4 regions of the Desulfonatronospira sp. MSAO_Bac3 genome follow, and region 3 is predicted to be linked to each of the others. Evidence: predicted binding sites of a transcription regulator. Region 3 holds the regulator's gene; each other region holds the start of a gene.
The links. Region 3 encodes sigma-54, which starts transcription at its own class of promoters, with help from an activator protein. Its sites were predicted from a motif close to CTGGCACGGNNNNTGCTT; they were not measured.
Positions count from the first base shown of each region.

Region 1: a site for sigma-54 is predicted at 2,981-2,998, ahead of fliR (flagellar biosynthetic protein FliR). Genes of this name have one in related genera too.
Region 2: a site for sigma-54 is predicted at 1,329-1,346, ahead of flgB (flagellar basal body rod protein FlgB). Genes of this name have one in related genera too.
Region 4: a site for sigma-54 is predicted at 2,020-2,037, ahead of nifH (nitrogenase iron protein). Genes of this name have one in related genera too.

Region 1 is NZ_QYZY01000020.1:4,381-8,947, forward strand. It holds gene dnaJ (molecular chaperone DnaJ) at 1-396, opposite strand, end outside; gene rpoZ (DNA-directed RNA polymerase subunit omega) at 399-614, opposite strand; gene D5S03_RS00405 (tRNA lysidine(34) synthetase) at 864-1,610, shown strand; gene D5S03_RS00410 (M23 family metallopeptidase) at 1,826-2,728, shown strand; gene fliR (flagellar biosynthetic protein FliR) at 3,009-3,797, shown strand; gene flhB (flagellar biosynthesis protein FlhB) at 3,895-4,567, shown strand, end outside.
Region 2 is NZ_QYZY01000382.1:16,719-21,285, reverse strand. It holds gene D5S03_RS13420 (hypothetical protein) at 60-185, opposite strand; gene D5S03_RS13415 (tetratricopeptide repeat protein) at 566-1,126, opposite strand; gene flgB (flagellar basal body rod protein FlgB) at 1,423-1,833, shown strand; gene flgC (flagellar basal body rod protein FlgC) at 1,833-2,273, shown strand; gene fliE (flagellar hook-basal body complex protein FliE) at 2,334-2,654, shown strand; gene fliF (flagellar basal-body MS-ring/collar protein FliF) at 2,722-4,320, shown strand; gene fliG (flagellar motor switch protein FliG) at 4,321-4,567, shown strand, end outside.
Region 3 is NZ_QYZY01000337.1:5,099-9,665, forward strand. It holds gene D5S03_RS11860 (LptA/OstA family protein) at 1-210, shown strand, start outside; gene lptB (LPS export ABC transporter ATP-binding protein) at 207-929, shown strand; gene rpoN (RNA polymerase factor sigma-54) at 945-2,387, shown strand; gene hpf (ribosome hibernation-promoting factor, HPF/YfiA family) at 2,422-2,973, shown strand; gene D5S03_RS11880 (PTS sugar transporter subunit IIA) at 3,008-3,457, shown strand; gene rapZ (RNase adapter RapZ) at 3,433-4,365, shown strand.
Region 4 is NZ_QYZY01000108.1:3,325-7,891, reverse strand. It holds gene nifD (nitrogenase molybdenum-iron protein alpha chain) at 1-278, opposite strand, end outside; gene D5S03_RS03930 (P-II family nitrogen regulator) at 337-732, opposite strand; gene D5S03_RS03925 (P-II family nitrogen regulator) at 745-1,068, opposite strand; gene nifH (nitrogenase iron protein) at 1,105-1,935, opposite strand; gene D5S03_RS03915 (hydroxymethylglutaryl-CoA lyase-like TIM-barrel protein) at 2,317-3,516, shown strand; gene D5S03_RS03910 (sigma-54-dependent Fis family transcriptional regulator) at 3,536-4,567, opposite strand, start outside.

The DNA of each region.
Region 1 (4,567 bases), on a different contig from region 3:
GCCCTTGGCTGCCTCGCGGAAAGAGACAGTCAGGTTGTAACGAAGATCAGCACCTGCTCTGGCCCTTGGACCGGAACGGCGTCCACCGAAACCGAAAAAATCCCCGAATATATCGGAAAAGGAATCAAAAATGTCGTCAGTGCTCCTGAACCCATGAAAACCGTTGCCTTCCATGCCGGCATGACCCAGGTGGTCATATCTCTGACGCTTTTCCGGGTCGCTTAATACCTCGTAGGCTTCAGATGCGTCCTTGAACATGGTTTCAGCCTCAGGATCATCCGGGTTGCGGTCAGGATGGTACTTGAAAGCCATCTTGCGGTAAGCCTTTTTAATCTCTTCCTGACTTGCTTCCCGGGAGACCCCCAGCACCTCGTAATAATCCCTCTTTTCAGCCATGCCTAATCCACCTTGATTCCGGCTTTATGAATGGATTTGGATGGGATGACCTTGCCGGCAGCAATCTCCCTCAAGCTGGTGACCACATCCTTGTTTTTGCTTTCCACGAGAGGTTTATACCCCTCCCGGTACTGCTGAATCCTTCTGACCGACATCTGCACCAGCAAAAAACGGTTGTTAACCTTTTCCAGACAATCTTCTACAGTTATTCTGGCCATAGCCTACCTCTCAATTTATATAAAAAACTAAAAATACCGTTGTAGACCTGATTCCTTGAAAACAAGCCTCTTCAGGACCCAGAAAAAATAACCCGGCCCCATCGACAAAAACGAATATAAGTAACTGCAAAAGGGCTCCCGGGTCAAGAACAAAATCTCGCATTTTGTGCATTGCCCGCATGCAGACTTTATATTATTAGGCCCGGAATTGAAGCTGTCAATTGTTTCCGCTGGAACAAAACGCTGTCTATGGGAATTAAAAAAAATCTCAACCATGCACAGAAAATATGCCTGGGCCGCTGCGGCAAACTCATGCAGCAGACAGGCATGCTGTGGCCCGGGGCCCGGGTGGGCATCGCTGTCTCCGGCGGCGTGGACAGCTGGGTTCTGGCCAGAGTTTTGATGATACGCCAGAAAATAGTGCCCTTTTATTTCGAGATCATCCTTCTGCACGTCAACCCCGGATTCGATCCTGGCAACCACCAGCCCCTGGTGGACTGGCTGGGCGCAAACCCCCTTCCCGGGCATATCCAGTCCACGGACATAGGACCCAGGGCTCACAATCCCGGCAACACCAAGTCTCCCTGCTTCCTGTGCTCGTGGAGCAGGCGCAAGGTCCTTTTTGATCTCTGCAGAAAATACAGCCTGACCCACCTGGCCCTTGGACACAATGCCGAAGACCTGGCTGCTACCTTTTTCATGAACCTTATACAGACCTCCAGAGTGGACGGACTTTCCGCCAGAGAAGAGTTTTTCCAGGGCAGTTTGACCCTGATCCGGCCTCTGCTGCTGGTGGAGAAGAAATATATCCGCAATGCAGCCCGCAGGTGGGAACTGCCTGTCTGGGAAAACCCGTGCCCCTCAGCCGGAGCCAGCAAGAGAACGGAGATGGAGGGAATGCTGGATGTGTTGTCCGGAGGAAACAAAAAGACAAGACAGAATATATTGAATGCTTTTAAGCGCTGGCAGCTTGACTTGGCCTGTAACTTAAAATAGGAATTCATGAATTGTTTATCAGAATTTACTGCTGCAAACCTTTGAAGCACATTTACAAAGGGGTAACAGTTTAGCCCTTTTTAAGGAAAGCAGGGGACAGGCACCCCCGCACTTATTTTTCTAAAGGAAGATTGACAGGTTTTAAAATAAGTGCGGGGAGAGCCAGTCCCCATTCCACATGCAAATGGCTAAACTTTTACACAAAGGGAATCAACATGCTTTTTAAAAAATACCAGTTGGTTATATTTAAAGACAAACATGGATCGTGCTCCAGTATTACATTAAGAGGCTGGGTTTTCATGTTTGCCCTTTTGCTGATCCTGGCCGTAGCCGGAACCAACGTTTACCTCTGGAAGCATTACCAGGAGTACAGGACCGTCAGTCAGCAGTTGAACCGTTCCCAGGACACGGTCCAGTCCCAGAAAATTCAACTCACCACCCTGTTTCACAAGTTTCATGACCTTGAACAGAACCTGGAGCGGGTCCAGGAGTTCGACGACAAGCTCCGGGTCATGCTGAACCTTGAGCCTCCCAGAGAACTTAACCCCAATCCAATAGGCGGGACCAGTGAAAACACCTCCCCTTCATCGTTTCCCTTCTACCGCCAGGAGATGCTCACCAGACAGATGCACAACTTTCTGGACCAACTGAGCAAAGAAGCCCGCCTGGAAGAAATAAAACAGCAGGAGATCCTGCAGGCCCTGCATCAGCAAAAAGATCTCCTTTCCAGTACTCCTTCCATCTGGCCTGCCCAGGGATGGGTATCCTCGGATTTCGGGTATCGTTCCTCACCCTTTACCGGCCAGCGGGAATTTCATAAGGGCCTGGACATTTCAGCTCCAGAAGGTACGCCCATTTATGCTCCGGCATCAGGTAAAGTCACTTTTACCGGCAGGGACGGTGGATACGGCATAACCATGGTCATTGATCACGGCAGGGGAATTACAACCAGGTATGCCCACCTGCAGCGGTACATAGCTGATGAAGAAACCAAGGTATCCCGGGGGGAACTTATTGGCTACGTGGGCAACACCGGCAGAAGCACCGGCCCACACCTGCACTACGAAGTACGCCTCAACAACATGCCGGTAAACCCCAAAAGATACATTCTGAACTGACCTGATAAGTGCCCGCAATCCAGTTATCTGTTATCAGTTAATTGTTATTCAGTTTATTATGACCCCAGTGAAACCCTGCTATGCAGGAAATCCTTCGGATTTGTTTCACCTGGCAGGCCCAGTGTATTGGAAGAATATACACGGGGATAGTCTCCTTCAATTCCGCCATTCAATTCCGCTCGCCCCTTCGCCAAGTCGCTGAAATCGCTCAAGTCGCCCCTTCGCTCCCTCGCTTCTTCCCGCTCCCCCAATCTGGCCCGTCTCTTGCTAATCAGCGGGCATGGACATATTCAATTTCAACCCTGAAACCGTATTCAGCTTCTGGCTGACCTTCTTCAGAGTAAGCCTGGTGGTGTTCCTGCTGCCCTTTTTCGGGGGTGAGGCTATGCCCGTACCCATCAAGGCCGCCCTGTGCATTGTTCTATCCCTGGCCCTCTGGCCGCATCTTTCCTTTGATGCGCAATACTTCCCTGAACATCCGGCCCAGATTGCGGTCATGATTATGGGCGAACTGGTTCTGGGGCTTATCCTGGGATTGATCGTGCATTTTCTCTTCGCCGCCATCCAGACAGGGGGAGACCTCATTGCCTTTCAGATGGGCTTTAAAATGATGAACGTGGTGGACCCCCTTACCGGCCTGCAGGAGTCAATAACCACACAGTTTCTGTATATGTGCTCCATGCTGGTGTTTCTAAGCATCAACGGCCACCTGTATATGCTCATGGGCCTGACCCAGAGCTTTGACCTGATACCTCCGGGGGGGCTGTTCATCACCCCGGAGCTTATTAACCAGATCATATATTATTCCAGTCAAATTTTTGTCCTGGCCTTTAAAATTGCTTCTCCAATTATCGCCACGGTCTTCCTGGTCAACCTGGGCCTGGCGTTTATGGCCAGAACCGCTCCCCAGATGAATGTTCTGCTTTTGGGTTTCCCCATAAAGATTGCAGTGGGACTGCTTTTTCTGAGCCTGGTTTTCCAGCTCATCAGCCTGTATGTATCCGGCTTCATCTCCGATCTGGGGGGCACCATGTATAACCTGCTGCGGGCGGCTGCCGGTCCTTCGTGAAGTAACAAGGCGGAATACATCTAATCTTCTGGTAAGTTGAAAGTTATCAGTTAATTGTTGATAGTCCAAAAAAATATTTATTATTGCAGAGTGTTAGATGCCTCAGAAAGACCCCAGTAAAACAGAAGACGCAACCCCGAAACGGCGGAAAAAGGCCCGGGAACAGGGGAATGTACCCAAAAGCCAGGAGATGCCCAAGATCATCAGCCTCATCGCCGGCATTCTTGCTCTGCGCCTGTTTTTCCCCCATATCAGGGATACGTACATGGAGATGACCGAATGGTTCATGGACCAGGCCTTTCATTATCAGCTCAACCCGGAAAGCCTCTATCACCTGGCTGTTTTCAGCATCCAGAATATTGCCAGTATGCTTCTGCCTTTTATGCTCATAGTATTTTTCGTGACTATCGTAGCAATTTATCTGCAAGTAGGTTTTTTGTGGACCTTTAAGCCACTCAAGCCCAAAATGAAAATATTTAACGTAGTTGAAGGGCTCAAGAAAAAATTCCTGGACCTGAACACCCTGGTGCGTCTGGTGAAAAACGTAGGCATCGCCTCAGCCGTTGCTACCGCTCCATACATTATCATCACATCGGAATTTGAAAACTTTCTGCCCCTTTTTTACGAAGACCCTCCTTTTATCGTGGCCTACATCCTGAATACAGCCTTCAAGATGGCTATGCTGGCCATGATCCCCCTGCTTATCATAGCCATCGCCGACGTAGCCTACACCAGGTGGGACTACGAGCAGAACCTGAAAATGACCAAGG
Region 2 (4,567 bases), on a different contig from region 3:
AAGAATGCCAAAAAGTTTTGCAAAAGACAAGTATCCGGCAGGGCAATTGCGGACCGGATTTAAGATTTCCAGTAAACCCGGTCCTGGATGGTCTTGGGGAGGAAAAGGAGAATGGTTTGCAGCTTATGCCTGAAGCGTTTGGTCCGGGTAGTCAGGTGCCGGCAAAATATGGAAGTGGTTTTCATACAACCACCCCTGCCCCTCCTTGCCCAAGGAGGGGAGTGGGCACAGTGCTCTTGACTCTGCTCAAGCCTGGAGTTGAGTCTTTGTTCGTCAAAATGCTCAAGCCGGGAGTTGAGCAACCATTCAGTGCCTCAATCGGCCCGGGGACAGTCCCCGCGACACCTTTTTCAGCACAATACAAAAAGTACATGCGCGAAGTTTTGTGAGCTTGCACAGTTAGTACATAGCGGGGGACAGTCCCCTGGGCCTGGTGCAAGTAATCACCATCGGGGAGCCCCCTGAATGGTTACGGAGCAGATACTCTGCCCGCAATACTGTCCAGAGGCTGCAGTCTGAACAGTTGCTTATCTTAGACAGCTGTCATCTGCGCCTGCAAAAAAAATCAGGCAACATTTGCCAGGAGTTCACCGGCCGCGGTGTTTTCGGGGTCCTGCTCCAGGATCCTGCGCGCATGCTCTTGCGCCTCACTGGCATGGCCCAGGGTCTTGAGGCAGCCGGCCAGGGCAAACCTGACGTCATTATTTTCAGGCTCAACTTCCAGATAAGCTTCCAGATAGGGCAGCACTTCCTGCAGCCTCTGCAGCCCATGGCCGACCTGCACCATGGCCAGCAGGGCCACTAGGTTGGAGGGCTTGAGGGTCAGGGCCTGTTGCAGGAGTTCAAAGGCCTTTTCCAGTGAGCCTATTTCAGCTTCTACCAGGGCCAGGCCTGCAAGGGCCTTGTCGCTGGCTTCCACGCTGCTGGCTTTGGAGTACAGGGAGTGGGCCTTCTGCAGTTCTCCCTTCTGAACCGCTATGGTGGCCAGGCCGAGATAGGGCTCGGCGTGCACGCCGTTGGAACCCGCCGCCTTTTTATAGTGCTCTTCTGCTTTATCCAGTTCTCCCATGAACAGGTAGCTTTCACCCAGCTCCTTGTTGATTTGGTAATCCAGACTGTTGTCCATGACATTCCTCCGTGGTTGTTGGTCAAAATTTTCTGAATGATTCTTTTGAAGCAAAATGTATGCCTGTATTCCCTGAGAAGGATTTTGTTGCCAGGTCCTGGAGCAGATAACAATTAACAATTAACTGATAACTTTTAACTCGCAGCCGGGAAAAGGCCGCGAAAGGCCCGGCTGGTGAACAGGCAGGAGGTCAGCCGGTATTATGGAACAGGAGTTGCTAATACAGGAGCTAAGGTTGATTGTTTGAAACATTAAACCAGAAACAGCAGTAGAAATATTTTAAAGGAGAACAACAGATGAAAGCTTTATTCGGCGATCACATCCAACTGACTTCCAGGGTGCTGGACATGCGCCTTGAGCGTCAAAATGTTGTCTCTTCCAACCTGGCCAATGTCAAAACACCGGGGTACCAGGCCAGGAGAGTAGAGTTTGAAGAGCAGCTGCAATCAGCCCTGAACCTTGACGCCAGGGGCAAGATGGCCAGGACCGATCCCGGGCATGTATCAGGCGCTTTTGATCCCCAGGGGTTTAATGCTCAGTTTATAAAAAGCATGGAGCCCAGGGTTTACCAGGGGGAAGACGCCGTGGACCTGGACAAGGAAATGTCCATCATGTCCCAGAATACCTTGATGTACAATGCCCTTAGCATGGTGCAGCAGAAAAATTTTCAGGGACTTAAAACTGTAATCAGGGAAGGAGGACAATAATGAGTTTCATGAAATCTCTGGATATAGGCGCATCGGCCCTCAGTGCAGAGCGCACCCATCTTAACGTCATTTCCATGAACCTGGCCAATGCCAATACCACGCGCACCCCTGAAGGCGGACCTTATGAGCGTAAAAGCGTGCTGTTCAGGTCCACTCCACTGGAAACGCCTTTCGGCCATGCCATGCAGACCGAGCTGGAAAGGGAGCTTCGCGGGGTCAAGGCCCAGAAGGTGATGACGGACCAGCGCCCCTTTAAGATGGTTTACGATCCGGCCCACCCGGATGCAGACCAGGAGGGCTACGTCAAGACCCCGGATATCAATGTAGTTGAAGAAATGGCCAATATGTTGACCGCCATGCGAACCTACGAGGCCAATGTGTCTGCTGTGACCAACACCAAGAACATGTTCAACAAGGCCCTGGAAATCGGGCGGGGTTAATCCGGTCCAAAAAAACTGTGCCTGCCGCCCGGATAAAAGGCTGAAAGCAAGGAGAGAAACATGTCAGTTTCACCCATGGCCCTGAAGGCCTACACCGATGCTATGCAGACCGGCCAGAACATGGCCGGAGGGAAAGCTGCTTCAGGCAGCAACAAGGCATACAATGATTTTGCGGACACGCTCCAGTCTTCTCTTGGGGAGGTAAATAACCTCCAGACCGATAAAAAAGAGATGATAGAGGCCTTTGCTTCCGGAAAAACCCAGAATGTGCATGAACTGATGATCAGCCTGGAAAAGGCCGGTGTAGCCATGCAGATGACTTCCGCTGTTCGAAACAAGGTCATGGAGAGCTACAGGGAATTGATGCAGATGCCTTTTTAGAATTTTGCCTGTTGTTTTCGATTAAGATCACCAAACCTGAACCCTGAACCAGATAAAGGATTCCAGCATGCCCCCGTTCATTCAAGATCTGCAGGAAAAAGTTACCAGTCTGTGGTCCAGCAGCTCGGTGCCCCAGCGCATTCTGGTGGCCGGGCTCGGCCTTTCGGTCATTGCTGCTTTTGCCTTTCTGATGTTTTTCATCACCAGGCCGGATTACCGGGTTTTGTCCTCGGATCTGTATCCCGAGGATGCCTCCAGGGTGGTGGAGATCCTGGAAAGTGAGAACGTGCGCTACCAGCTCGAGGATGACGGCACTACCATTCTTGTTCCCGCAGACCAGGTGCACAAGATGCGTCTGGCCATTTCCGGGGAAGGTGTCCTGCGCGGGGAAGGTATGGGTTTCGAGCTTTTTGACGATACAGGCATAGGCCAGACTGACTTTGTGCAGAACGTCAATTATCAGCGGGCCCTGCAGGGTGAGCTGGCCCGGACCATATCAGAATTCTCCGAGGTGGAACACGCCAGGGTGCACCTGGTTATGCCTGAACGCAGTCTCTTTATTGAAGAAGAGACTCCGCCTTCGGCCTCCATAGTCCTTCAGCTCAGGTCCGGGCAGAGGCTGGAGTCCAGCCAGATCCAGAGCATTGTCAACCTGGTGGTCACCGGTGTCGAAGGAATGGACAGCGACAGGGTGACCATATCAGACACCAGCGGCAGGGTACTCTACGAGCCCCAGAAAGATCTCCTGGACGGTATGAGCAGCACTCAGCTGGAATACCAGCTCAATTTTCAAAGGGACCTGGAACGGCGTATCGAACATATGCTGACGCCTTTTGCAGGTCCGGGCAGGGTTATAGCCAAAGTGAATGCGGACCTGGATTTCGACAGGCGCACAACCAGGCAGGAAATTTTTGATCCTGACGGAAGCGTTGTCCGCAGTGAACAGAGATCCACTGAGGAAAGCAGTGGCGGGACCTTTATGGAGGAAGGCGTGCCTGAGCCGGATTTTCAGCAGGGATTTGAAGGGCCGGCCACCACTCAGGAGACCTCCAGGTCCGACAGGACCACGAATTTTGAGATCAGCCGTGAAGAGCACAATATAGTGGCCTCAGTGGGCAGCGTGGACCGGTTGAGTGTAGCTGTACTGGTAGACGGGCAGCATGTTACTGACGATGCCGGGGAAATGGTTTACGAGCCCCTGGCTGACGAGGAGATGCAGAGGATTCAGCAGCTGGTGGAAAGGGCGGTGGGCTTTGATCAGGAACGCGGAGATTCCATAGAGGTCAGCAGTGTTGATTTCGGCGCCCCCGAAGTAGAGCCGGAACCTACCCTTATGGACAACCTGGCCCAGTATTTCCAGACCTTTGGCAAGCCCCTGCTCAACGCCCTGCTGGTTTTACTTTTCCTCCTTCTTGTGGTAAGGCCCATTATCATGACCATATTGAAGCCCAAGGTTGCCGAAGAAGAGGGAGAGGAAGCCGAGGGTCTGCCCGAGGGCGGCGAGAGAGAAGCCCTTGCTCCCGGCATGAGCGAGGAGGAAGTGGAAGGCATGCAGGACCAGAAGCGTGTGGAAGGCATCAAGGTCTTTGCCTCCCAGCTGGCCGAGGAGAACTTTGACCAGGCCTTTGCAGTAGTTAAGAAATGGCTTAAAGAGGAGAGGGTATAAGTGCCTCCGGAAAAGTTGAGCGGTGTCCAGAAGACAGCCATCCTGCTCCTGGCCCTTGGAGACAGTTTTACGGCCGAAGTCTTCAAGCGCCTGGACAAGAATGAGATCACCAGCGTGTCCAAAGCCATGCTGGAGATGGAGTCCGTGCCCAAGGAAAAGGCCGAGGAGGTCCTGAAGGAATTCAACCAGACCCTGGTTGCGGGCAAGGAAATGCTCATGGGAGGACCTGATCATGTCAAGCGAATGC
Region 3 (4,567 bases):
GAGGGCCGCAGCGGACTTCTGACATATTATCCCGACACAGAGATTGTAGAACTGGAGCAGGACCCCAGGCTTATTGAAGGCAAAAACAGTGTTGAAGGGGAAAAAATCGTTCTCAACCTCAAAGACAATACATCCCGGGTATACGGCAGCGAGGAAAGAAGGGTCCGGGTAATCTTTCATTCAGACGATTCAGACGGGGACGGACAGTGAGCACCCTGCAGGCCCTTGACGTTTACAAGCAGTATGGCAAAAAACCCGTGGTCAAAGGAATATCCCTGGACATAAACCGGGGAGAAATAGTGGGGCTTCTTGGTCCCAACGGCGCCGGCAAGACCACGACCTTCTATATGCTGGTGGGCATCATCCCCCCCACCAAAGGCCGGGTGGCACTGGCCGGTCAAGATATAACTGGACTTTCGCTGCCCAAAAGGGCAGAGTTGGGGATGAGTTATCTGCCGCAGGAAAGCTCCATTTTTAAAAAACTGAGCGTCTATGACAACTTGATGCTTATCCTGGAGTACACCTGCAGGGACAGAAAGCTCCGCCGGGAAAAGGCCGAGTCTTTGATGCACGAACTGGGAATATCTAAGCTTGCTCATCAGAAGGCCTCCTTTCTTTCCGGAGGGGAAAGGCGGCGTCTGGAAATAGCCAGGTCCCTGATAAAGGACCCTGAATTCATTCTTCTGGACGAACCCTTTGCAGGCATTGATCCCATTGCAGTGGATGATATCCAGAAAATTGTGCTTAAGCTAAAGGAAAAAAACATAGGTGTGCTCATTTCAGATCACAACGTGCGCGAAACCCTGAAAATCTGCGACAGGGCATCCCTCGTATTTGAAGGCCAGGTTATACTGAACGGCACACCAGGGGAAATAGCCCAGGACGCCCGGGCCAGACAGGTATACCTGGGCGAATCTTTTCAATTGTAGGCAGGATAGCAAGACATGTCCCTGGAACTAAGACAACAGCTGAAACTTTCACAGCAACTGGTGATGACCCCGCAGCTGCAGCAGGCCATCAAGCTGTTGCAGCTGTCCAGAGTGGAGCTGCTGGAAGTGGTGCAGCAGGAACTTATGGAAAACCCCATCCTGGAGGAGGCCCAGTACCAGGAGGATGAGCAGGCGGCCCGGGATATTCACCAGACAGACAACCGCAAAAACAGCCTCAACAGCGAAGAACAGTCCATGATTAAGAATGCGGACTGGGAAAACTACCTGGGCGAATTTTCCAGCAGTTCCAAACAGTCCGCACACCAGGAGCGTGAAACCACTGAAGAGATGCAAAGCTTTGAGACCAGGTACTCTTCCAAGCCTTCCCTGGAGGGACATCTCTTCTGGCAGCTTCAGCTGCAGGATTTTTCAGCGGACGACATGGTTATCGGAGAAGAAATTATCGGCAATCTTGATTCCCGCGGTTACCTCCAGGCCACCTCCCGGGAAATAGCCGAAGCCGCCGGTACAGAACCGGACCAGGTGGAAAGGGTACTAAAACGCATACAGCATTTTGACCCCATAGGTGTCGGCTCCCGGGACATACAGGAATGCCTGCAGGTACAGCTTGAAGCCCTCAACGAGGACGATCCGGTGCTCACTTCCCTGGTAGAAGAGCACCTGGAAGATATTGAGAAAAACCGCATTGCTCCCCTTCTCAAGAAATTCAAGGTCAGCCGGGAGTACATGCAGGAATATATCGAGGTCATAAGAAGCCTGGATCCCTTCCCCGGCTCCAGCTACGGCAGCGAGGACGTTGTCTACATCAGTCCGGATATTTATGTTTACAAGTATGAGGACGACTTTGTCATCCTTTTGAACGAAGAAGGACTGCCCAACCTGCAGCTCAGCTCCTTTTATACCGGTGAAAACCAGCTGGTCAAAGACAAGAAAAACAAGCAGGAAAACGAATACATCCAGGAGAAAACCCGTTCAGCTGTATGGCTCATGAAGAGCCTGCACCAGAGGCAACGCACCCTTTACAAGGTGATGCAGAGCATACTCAAATTTCAAAGGGAGTTCTTCGAGCACGGAGTAAGCCGGTTAAAGCCGCTTATACTCAAGGAAGTGGCCGAGGACATAGAAATGCACGAGTCCACGGTGAGCAGGATCACCACCAGCAAATACGTTTCCACTCCCTACGGCATTTTTGAGCTCAAATTTTTCTTCAACAGTGCCCTGAGCATGGATGGAGGGGGCCATGTGGGCTCTGAAAGCGTAAAGGCCGCCATCAAGAAGATGGTCCGCGAGGAAGACCCCAAAAAACCACTGAGCGATGAAGCCATAGCCGCCATTTTAAAAGAAAACCTGGATGTCAACATTGCCAGGCGTACTGTGGCCAAGTACCGCATGGCCTTAGACATCCCTTCTTCCTCAAAGAGGAAAAAGTTTTTCTGATCCCAAAGCTATATATTAATCGAAGGAGGCAAGCATGCACATCAAATTCAATTTCAAAAATTTCGAACCCTCTGATCACCTGAAAAACTATGCCCGGGACCGTTTTGAAAAACTGTCCAAATATATAACCGACAATGACGACGTTTCTTTGCAGGTAAACATGGAAGTGGAGAAATTCAGGCACATCGCCGAATGCATACTCACGGGAAAAGATCTGCATATCTCGGCCAACGAGGAAACAGAAGACATGTACTCCACCGTGGACCTGAGCCTGGACAAGCTTGAAGCCCAGCTCAAGAAACAAAGGGACAAAATCAAGGACAAAAAGAAAAAAACACGGGAAAAGCAGCAGGTGCGCATGGACGTGGTCAGTTTTTCCCCTGCAGAGGAGGGGCAGAGCCGGGAACCGCGGATAGTGGCCACGGACCACTACGAACCCAAGCCCATGCCCTTAGACGAGGCCGCCATGCAGCTGGAAACCATGGGCTACGAATTTCTGGTCTTTTTAAACGCTGAAACTGAAAGGGTAAACGTGGTTTACCGCCGCAAGGACGGCGACTTCGGCTTTATTGATCCAGGCGTATAAGCTGGTCTGGAATAATCAATAATAGAGAGATACAATGCATCTTGCGGATTTTTTGAGCCCGGACCAGATCGTTGCAGGCCTGGCCTCCAGAACCAAGGCGGAAGTTCTGGATGAACTTGCTGCACCCCTGGTGGAAAAACATGACTTCCTGGAGCGCAGTGAGGTCAACAGCGTGCTCGTAAGCCGGGAGAACCTGGGCACCACGGGCATAGGCGACGGCGTGGCCATACCCCACGGCAAGATAGCCGGCCTGGACAACATCCTCATCAGTGCCGGTCTCAGCCGCGAAGGAGTGGACTTTGCAGCCCTGGATCACAAGCCGGTACACATTTTTTTCCTGGTCCTGGCTCCGGAAAAAAGCGCCGGCAAGCATCTCAAAATCCTGGCTTTTATATCCAGGCTGCTGCAGGACCCTGACTTCAAGGATTCCTTCATCAACGCCCAGACCAGGGAAGAACTATGGAATCTAATAAACAGAGTTTAATCACGGAGTTACCAGACAGGGAAAAAGACCATACAGGCTGCTACCCGGTGGTTATAGTCACCGGCCTTTCCGGGGCGGGGAAAAGCACAGCCCTCAACGTCTTTGAGGACCTGGGCTTTTTCTGCGTGGACGGACTTCCTGTGACCCTGGCCCCCACTATAATGGAGCTTTTTTCCAGGGAAAACCCCAAAAACTTCCGGGGGCTGGCCCTGGGTATGGACCTGCGTCAGAGCGACTTCGCCAGTGAATGGTCCCGTGTGCGGGACCAAATGTCCCAGAGCAGGATTTGTCTGCAGATAATCTACCTTGAAGCAGGCTCGCCGGTACTGGTAAGACGGTACGCTGAAACTAGGCGTCCGCACCCCATGGAAGGAGAAGGCATCGGCCTGGAACAGGCCCTGGAAAAGGAAAAACAGATCCTGGAACCACTGCGCAGCGATGCTCACCTGGTGGTGGACACATCGGATTTCAGCATCCACGACCTGCGCCGGGCACTCAAGGAAAAATGGGAATGCCTGGACCAGGTTCTTGCCGGTATACGGGTGCATATAATTTCCTTTGGATTCAAATACGGCATGCCTTCCGAGGCCGACATGGTCCAGGACCTGCGTTTTCTGCCCAACCCTTTTTTTGAACCAGAACTCAAAAGCCTGTCAGGCAGAGATACGGCTATTGCGGATTATGTGCTGGGCAAGCCTCCGGGGTCTTCCTATCTGGAAAAATACAAGGACTTCCTTGGCTTTATCCTGCCCCTGTTTCAAAAGGAGGGCCGCTACAGGCTGACCATGGCTTTCGGGTGTACCGGGGGCAGACATCGCTCCGTGGCTGTAGCCGAAAACGTGGCGGATTTTCTGAAAAAAAACGGCTACTTAGTGTCACTGGAACACCGACATTTTCAACTGGGTTGATTGCTTGCAGCAGTAGATAGCAAATCCCCTCCCCGGCCAGGAGGGCCGTGGGTGTTGACAGCTTACAATCAACCACCCCCGACCCCTCCTTAACTAAGGAGGGGAGCAGATCGAGGCGTGGCAACACTCTGTCGCATGCATCTGTATAAATACTTCGTCTGGATCGTGATTAAACTTCCACCACCCAAGCAAGTCCAAGCCA
Region 4 (4,567 bases), on a different contig from region 3:
TAAAACCCGCAGCCTATGGGACCGTGAGTGATATGAACCATATCCCCCACCGGGCCCAGCACAACCCCCTTGCAGCCTGCATAGCAGCAGCCCCTCTGGGTGATGATGCCCGGCACAGTCCTGTTGTTGGCCTGAATGCTCTCCCGGGCGGGGTCCTCTTCCTTGCGCACCAGGATATGGTCTTTTCGTTTTTTGGCCACTTTGGCCGGATATTTCTTCAGGATGTTGTCTACAAATTCTTCCAGGTCCACGCTGGGACATGATTTAAGATCTGACATGCTGTATCTCCCTGGTCCTTAAAAATTGTTGAATATGTTCATGGGATGGTTTTTGTTTTCATTGCTGCATTTCATCAATGGCCTGAAGGCCCTCTTCTTCGGTCCTGACCCTCAGGACGTCACTTATGGGCAGAACGAATACCTTGCCGTCCCCCTGGTTTCCTGTACTGTTTTCCTGCATGATGATATCCACCACCTCCTGTACCTTTTGCGGAGGTACTATGAGGCTTAACATCCGTTTGGGGATAAGCCTGCCGCCCTGGGAAAGGATGGGCAGTATCTCCCCGGCATCTTCAGGGGACCTGTTCATGGCTTCCAGCATTTCAAAATCCACAGGACGACTCCCACGGCCCATGCATTTCACAGCCGTGAATGAGGGCAGGCCGGCAGCCACCAGGGCCTTTTTTGTCTGGTTTATTTTATTGGCCCGGATAATGGCCATCACTTCTTTCATAAACTACCCCTTCTATGTTTCCTTTACTCCGGAAGAGACAGTATAAACTTCATCCACCGGAGATATGAATATCTTGCCGTCGCCGAAGCTGCCTTTGCCTGTGCGGGCGCTGTCCAGGATGGCCCTGGTCACAAACTCCTTATCTGCATCAGGGATCACGGTCATTATCATCTCTTTGGGCAGTTCGTCGTAGATTACCTCTCCCAGCTTGAGTCCTCTCTGCTTGCCCCGGCCGGCTACTTCCACCTTGGTCAGGGCCGGATATCCTGCGTCCAGCAGAGACTGCATTACCTCTGTAGTTTTTTCCGGCCGGACAATGGCGCGAATCATAAGCATGTTGTTTCTCCTTGTGTGCTTTTTTTTACGCAGCGATTAAGCGGTTTCCAGGATTCCGTATTCCAGAAGCAGGCTTTCCAGTTCTTCTGTCTCAATGGGTGTGGGGACTACGAACATCTGGTTGCTGTCCATTGCTTTGGCCAGGTTGCGGTAGTGATCCGCCTGCGGGGCCTGGGGAGTGAAGTCGATAACCGTTTTGCGATTGATCTCGGCCCGCTGCACATCATTATCCCGGGGGACAAAGTAAATCATCTGACTGCCCAGCTTTTCAGCAAAGGCCTTGATCATTGCCTCCTCGTTGTCCACAGCCCTGCTGTTGCAGATAAGACCGCCCAGGCGAACACCCCCGGTTTCGGAAAACTTCCTTATGCCTTTGCAGATGTTGTTGGCCGCATACATGGCCATCATTTCCCCTGAAACAACAATGTATATCTCCTGGGCCTTTCCTTCCCGGATGGGCATGGCAAAGCCACCGCAGACAACGTCGCCCAGGACGTCGTAAAATACATAGTCCAGGCTCTCGTCTTCCTCATAGGCCCCCAGCTGTTCCAGCAGATTGATGGAAGTAATGATGCCGCGTCCGGCGCAGCCCACTCCAGGTTCCGGTCCACCGGACTCCACGCACAGGGAATTGCCGTATCCACCGATACGTACATCGTCGAGTTCCACATCCTCGCCTTCCTCGCGCAGGGTATCCAGTACAGTCTGCTGAGAGAGTCCCCCCAGCAGAAGCCTGGTGGAGTCCGCTTTGGGGTCACAACCAACCACCATGACTCTTTTGCCCAGTTCCACCAGGCCTGCTACCGTATTCTGGGTTGTTGTTGATTTGCCGATTCCGCCTTTGCCATAGATTGCTACTTTGCGCATGAAATGCTCCTCCTGTATTTTTTTCGCAGCACTCCGCCTTTATTGGCCTGGAATGTACCATCCATGTGCCGCGTTTTTTTCATTTGGCAAAAGACATGCCAGAAGATTGGAGGCAGGGTTTATAGAGTTTAAATGATTGATATTATGCTGGATATTGTGCCAGGCTTTTTGATTGTCCAGGCCTTTTTCAGATGCAGGGATACATTCTAAAATGTAGCTGTGTACTACAAATTTGTAGGGTCTGAAGAAGTTGTGTTGTCTGCGGGCATGACAGCCTGGGAGTGCATTTTTCAGCTTCTGTACTTAAACGTAAGCATTCAGGGGGTGCCGGAATCACGCCAGAGGCGTGAGTGCCAGGAACTAAAACTGAGTACCCCCTGAATGCTTACACTTAAACTGGGGCCATGTACTGATGATATAGAAGGCAGCAGGGTGATAAGGGCTGTTTTGAGGCATGCTTTGTGCAAAAAAGTTTTCATGCTTATAGATACTACATTAAGAGAAGGAGACCAGCGTTACGGGCTTTATCTAAGCCTTGAGCAGAAAAAAGTGATTGTGGACGGTTTGCACCGTCTGGGCCTGGATGAGCTGGAGACAGGGTCTGTGGGCAGAGATGAAGAGCTTGAGACCTTGATAAAGTATGCCAGGCAACATCATGGTTCTACAAAAATCAGCCTCTGGTCACCCTGCCGTATTCAGGAACTGGAATACGCCGACAGCCTGGACCCGGACATCATAAGCGCAGCCCTGCCTGTATCAGATCTGCATATTGAGAAGAGACTGGGACTGGACCGGTGCGGGGCGCTCAGGCTACTTGAAAGGACCCTGGCCGGCACGGACAAACTGAAAGCAAAGTTGTCCCTGGGCCTGGAGGATTTTTCCCGGGCTGACCGGGAGTTTGCCCTGCGTGCGGCCCTTATGGCCAGAGATCTGGGAGTGTGGCGCGTCCGCCTTTCAGACACTCTGGGAGTTATGGAGCCTGGAGAGCTGATGGAGGCTGTGAGACCCTTCAGGGAAAAACTGGATATAAGCCTTGCCTTTCATGGTCACAATGATTTCGGTATGGCCACAGCCAATGCTCTCACGGCATTATCCTGCGGGGTGGATTATGTGGATGTAAGCCTGCTGGGAATCGGTGAGCGTGCCGGCATAGCCCGCTTAGAAGAAGTTCTGACTTTTCTCGTGTACAATAAGGGACATGCTGGATACGATGTCCAAAGCCTTCCGGAGCTCAGCACCTGCGTGGCCGGCCTGGCCGGAGTGCACATAAACCCTGACAGGGCGGTTTTGGGCAGGCAGCTTTTTCACTGCGAGTCAGGCCTGCATGCTGATGCGCTGTACAAGTCCTTTGATCTGTTTGAACCTTTTGAGCCCCACAAGATGGGCATGCAGCGCAGGATCAGCCTGGGCAGAAAGAGCGGGGCGGGTGCTGTCCGGGGCAAGCTCATGGAGATGGGTGTAAACCCGGATTTTGTAGACCTGGAGGGACTGGTCAGGGATGTACGCCGGGCCGCCAGCATAAAAGGCTCTCCACTGGATGATGAGCAGGTGGTCAGTATGCTGCAGGGGCAGGCAGGCTGAAATTGATGATTATCTTCAATCAGTCCAGGGGTTTTTCAATATTTTTCTTCCGGGACACGTATTCTTCCAGGTTGAATTTCTTGATGCGATACCCCATCTGGCGCTGGGTGAGACCAAGTTCCCTGGCCGCCCTGGACTGAATCCAGCTGTTGCGCTGCAAGGCGGACAGGATTTCTTTTTTCTCCATGTCCAGAAGCGAGTGATCCCGGGCCTGCTCCTGAACTTTTCCGGGGCAAACCTTTTCTTGCTGCATATCTGATGGCAGGTCCTTTAATGCCACTATCTGTCCTTCGCTCATTATGGAGAGTTTTTCCATGAGGTTTTCCATTTCCCGGATATTGCCCGGCCATTCGTACTCAACCAGATAATCCAGGCTGGAGTTGCTCAGGACCAGCCTCCTGCCGTATTCCCGGGCCATTTTGTCCAGAAAATGATTGATCAGGGAGGGGATATCCTCTCTTCTTTCGCGCAGTGAAGGTACCCAGATGGGGAAGACATTCAGGCGATAGTACAGGTCTTCGCGAAACCGGCCTTCTTGAACCTCTTTGTCCAGTTCCTTGTTGGTGGCTGCAATGACCCTTACGTCCACCCGGTGGGTTTTGACGCCTCCCAGACGCTCAAACTCCCTTTCCTGGAGGAACCTGAGCAGCTTGGCCTGAAGCCCCGCCGGCATCTCCCCGATTTCGTCCAGGAATATAGTTCCTCTGTGCGCCTCTTCAAAGCGCCCCGGCTTGGATCTCTCCGCCCCTGTAAAAGCTCCCTTCTCATATCCAAACAGCTCGGACTCCAGAAGGTTTTCCGGAAGGGAAGCGCAGTTGACCTTGATGAAAGGGAATTTTCCCCTTTCACTTAATTCATGAATGATTCCAGCTATCAGAGTCTTGCCTGTGCCGGATTCTCCCAGCAAAAGGACCGTCGCCCTGGTGGGGGCGACCTTCTCCATCATCTGTCGCACCTGGAGCATGCTGGAGCTCTTGCCCACAATAAAAAACCTCTGAAAAGAGCTGGAAAGCCTGGTTTTCAGATTCTGGTTTTCTCTGCGCAGGTTTTC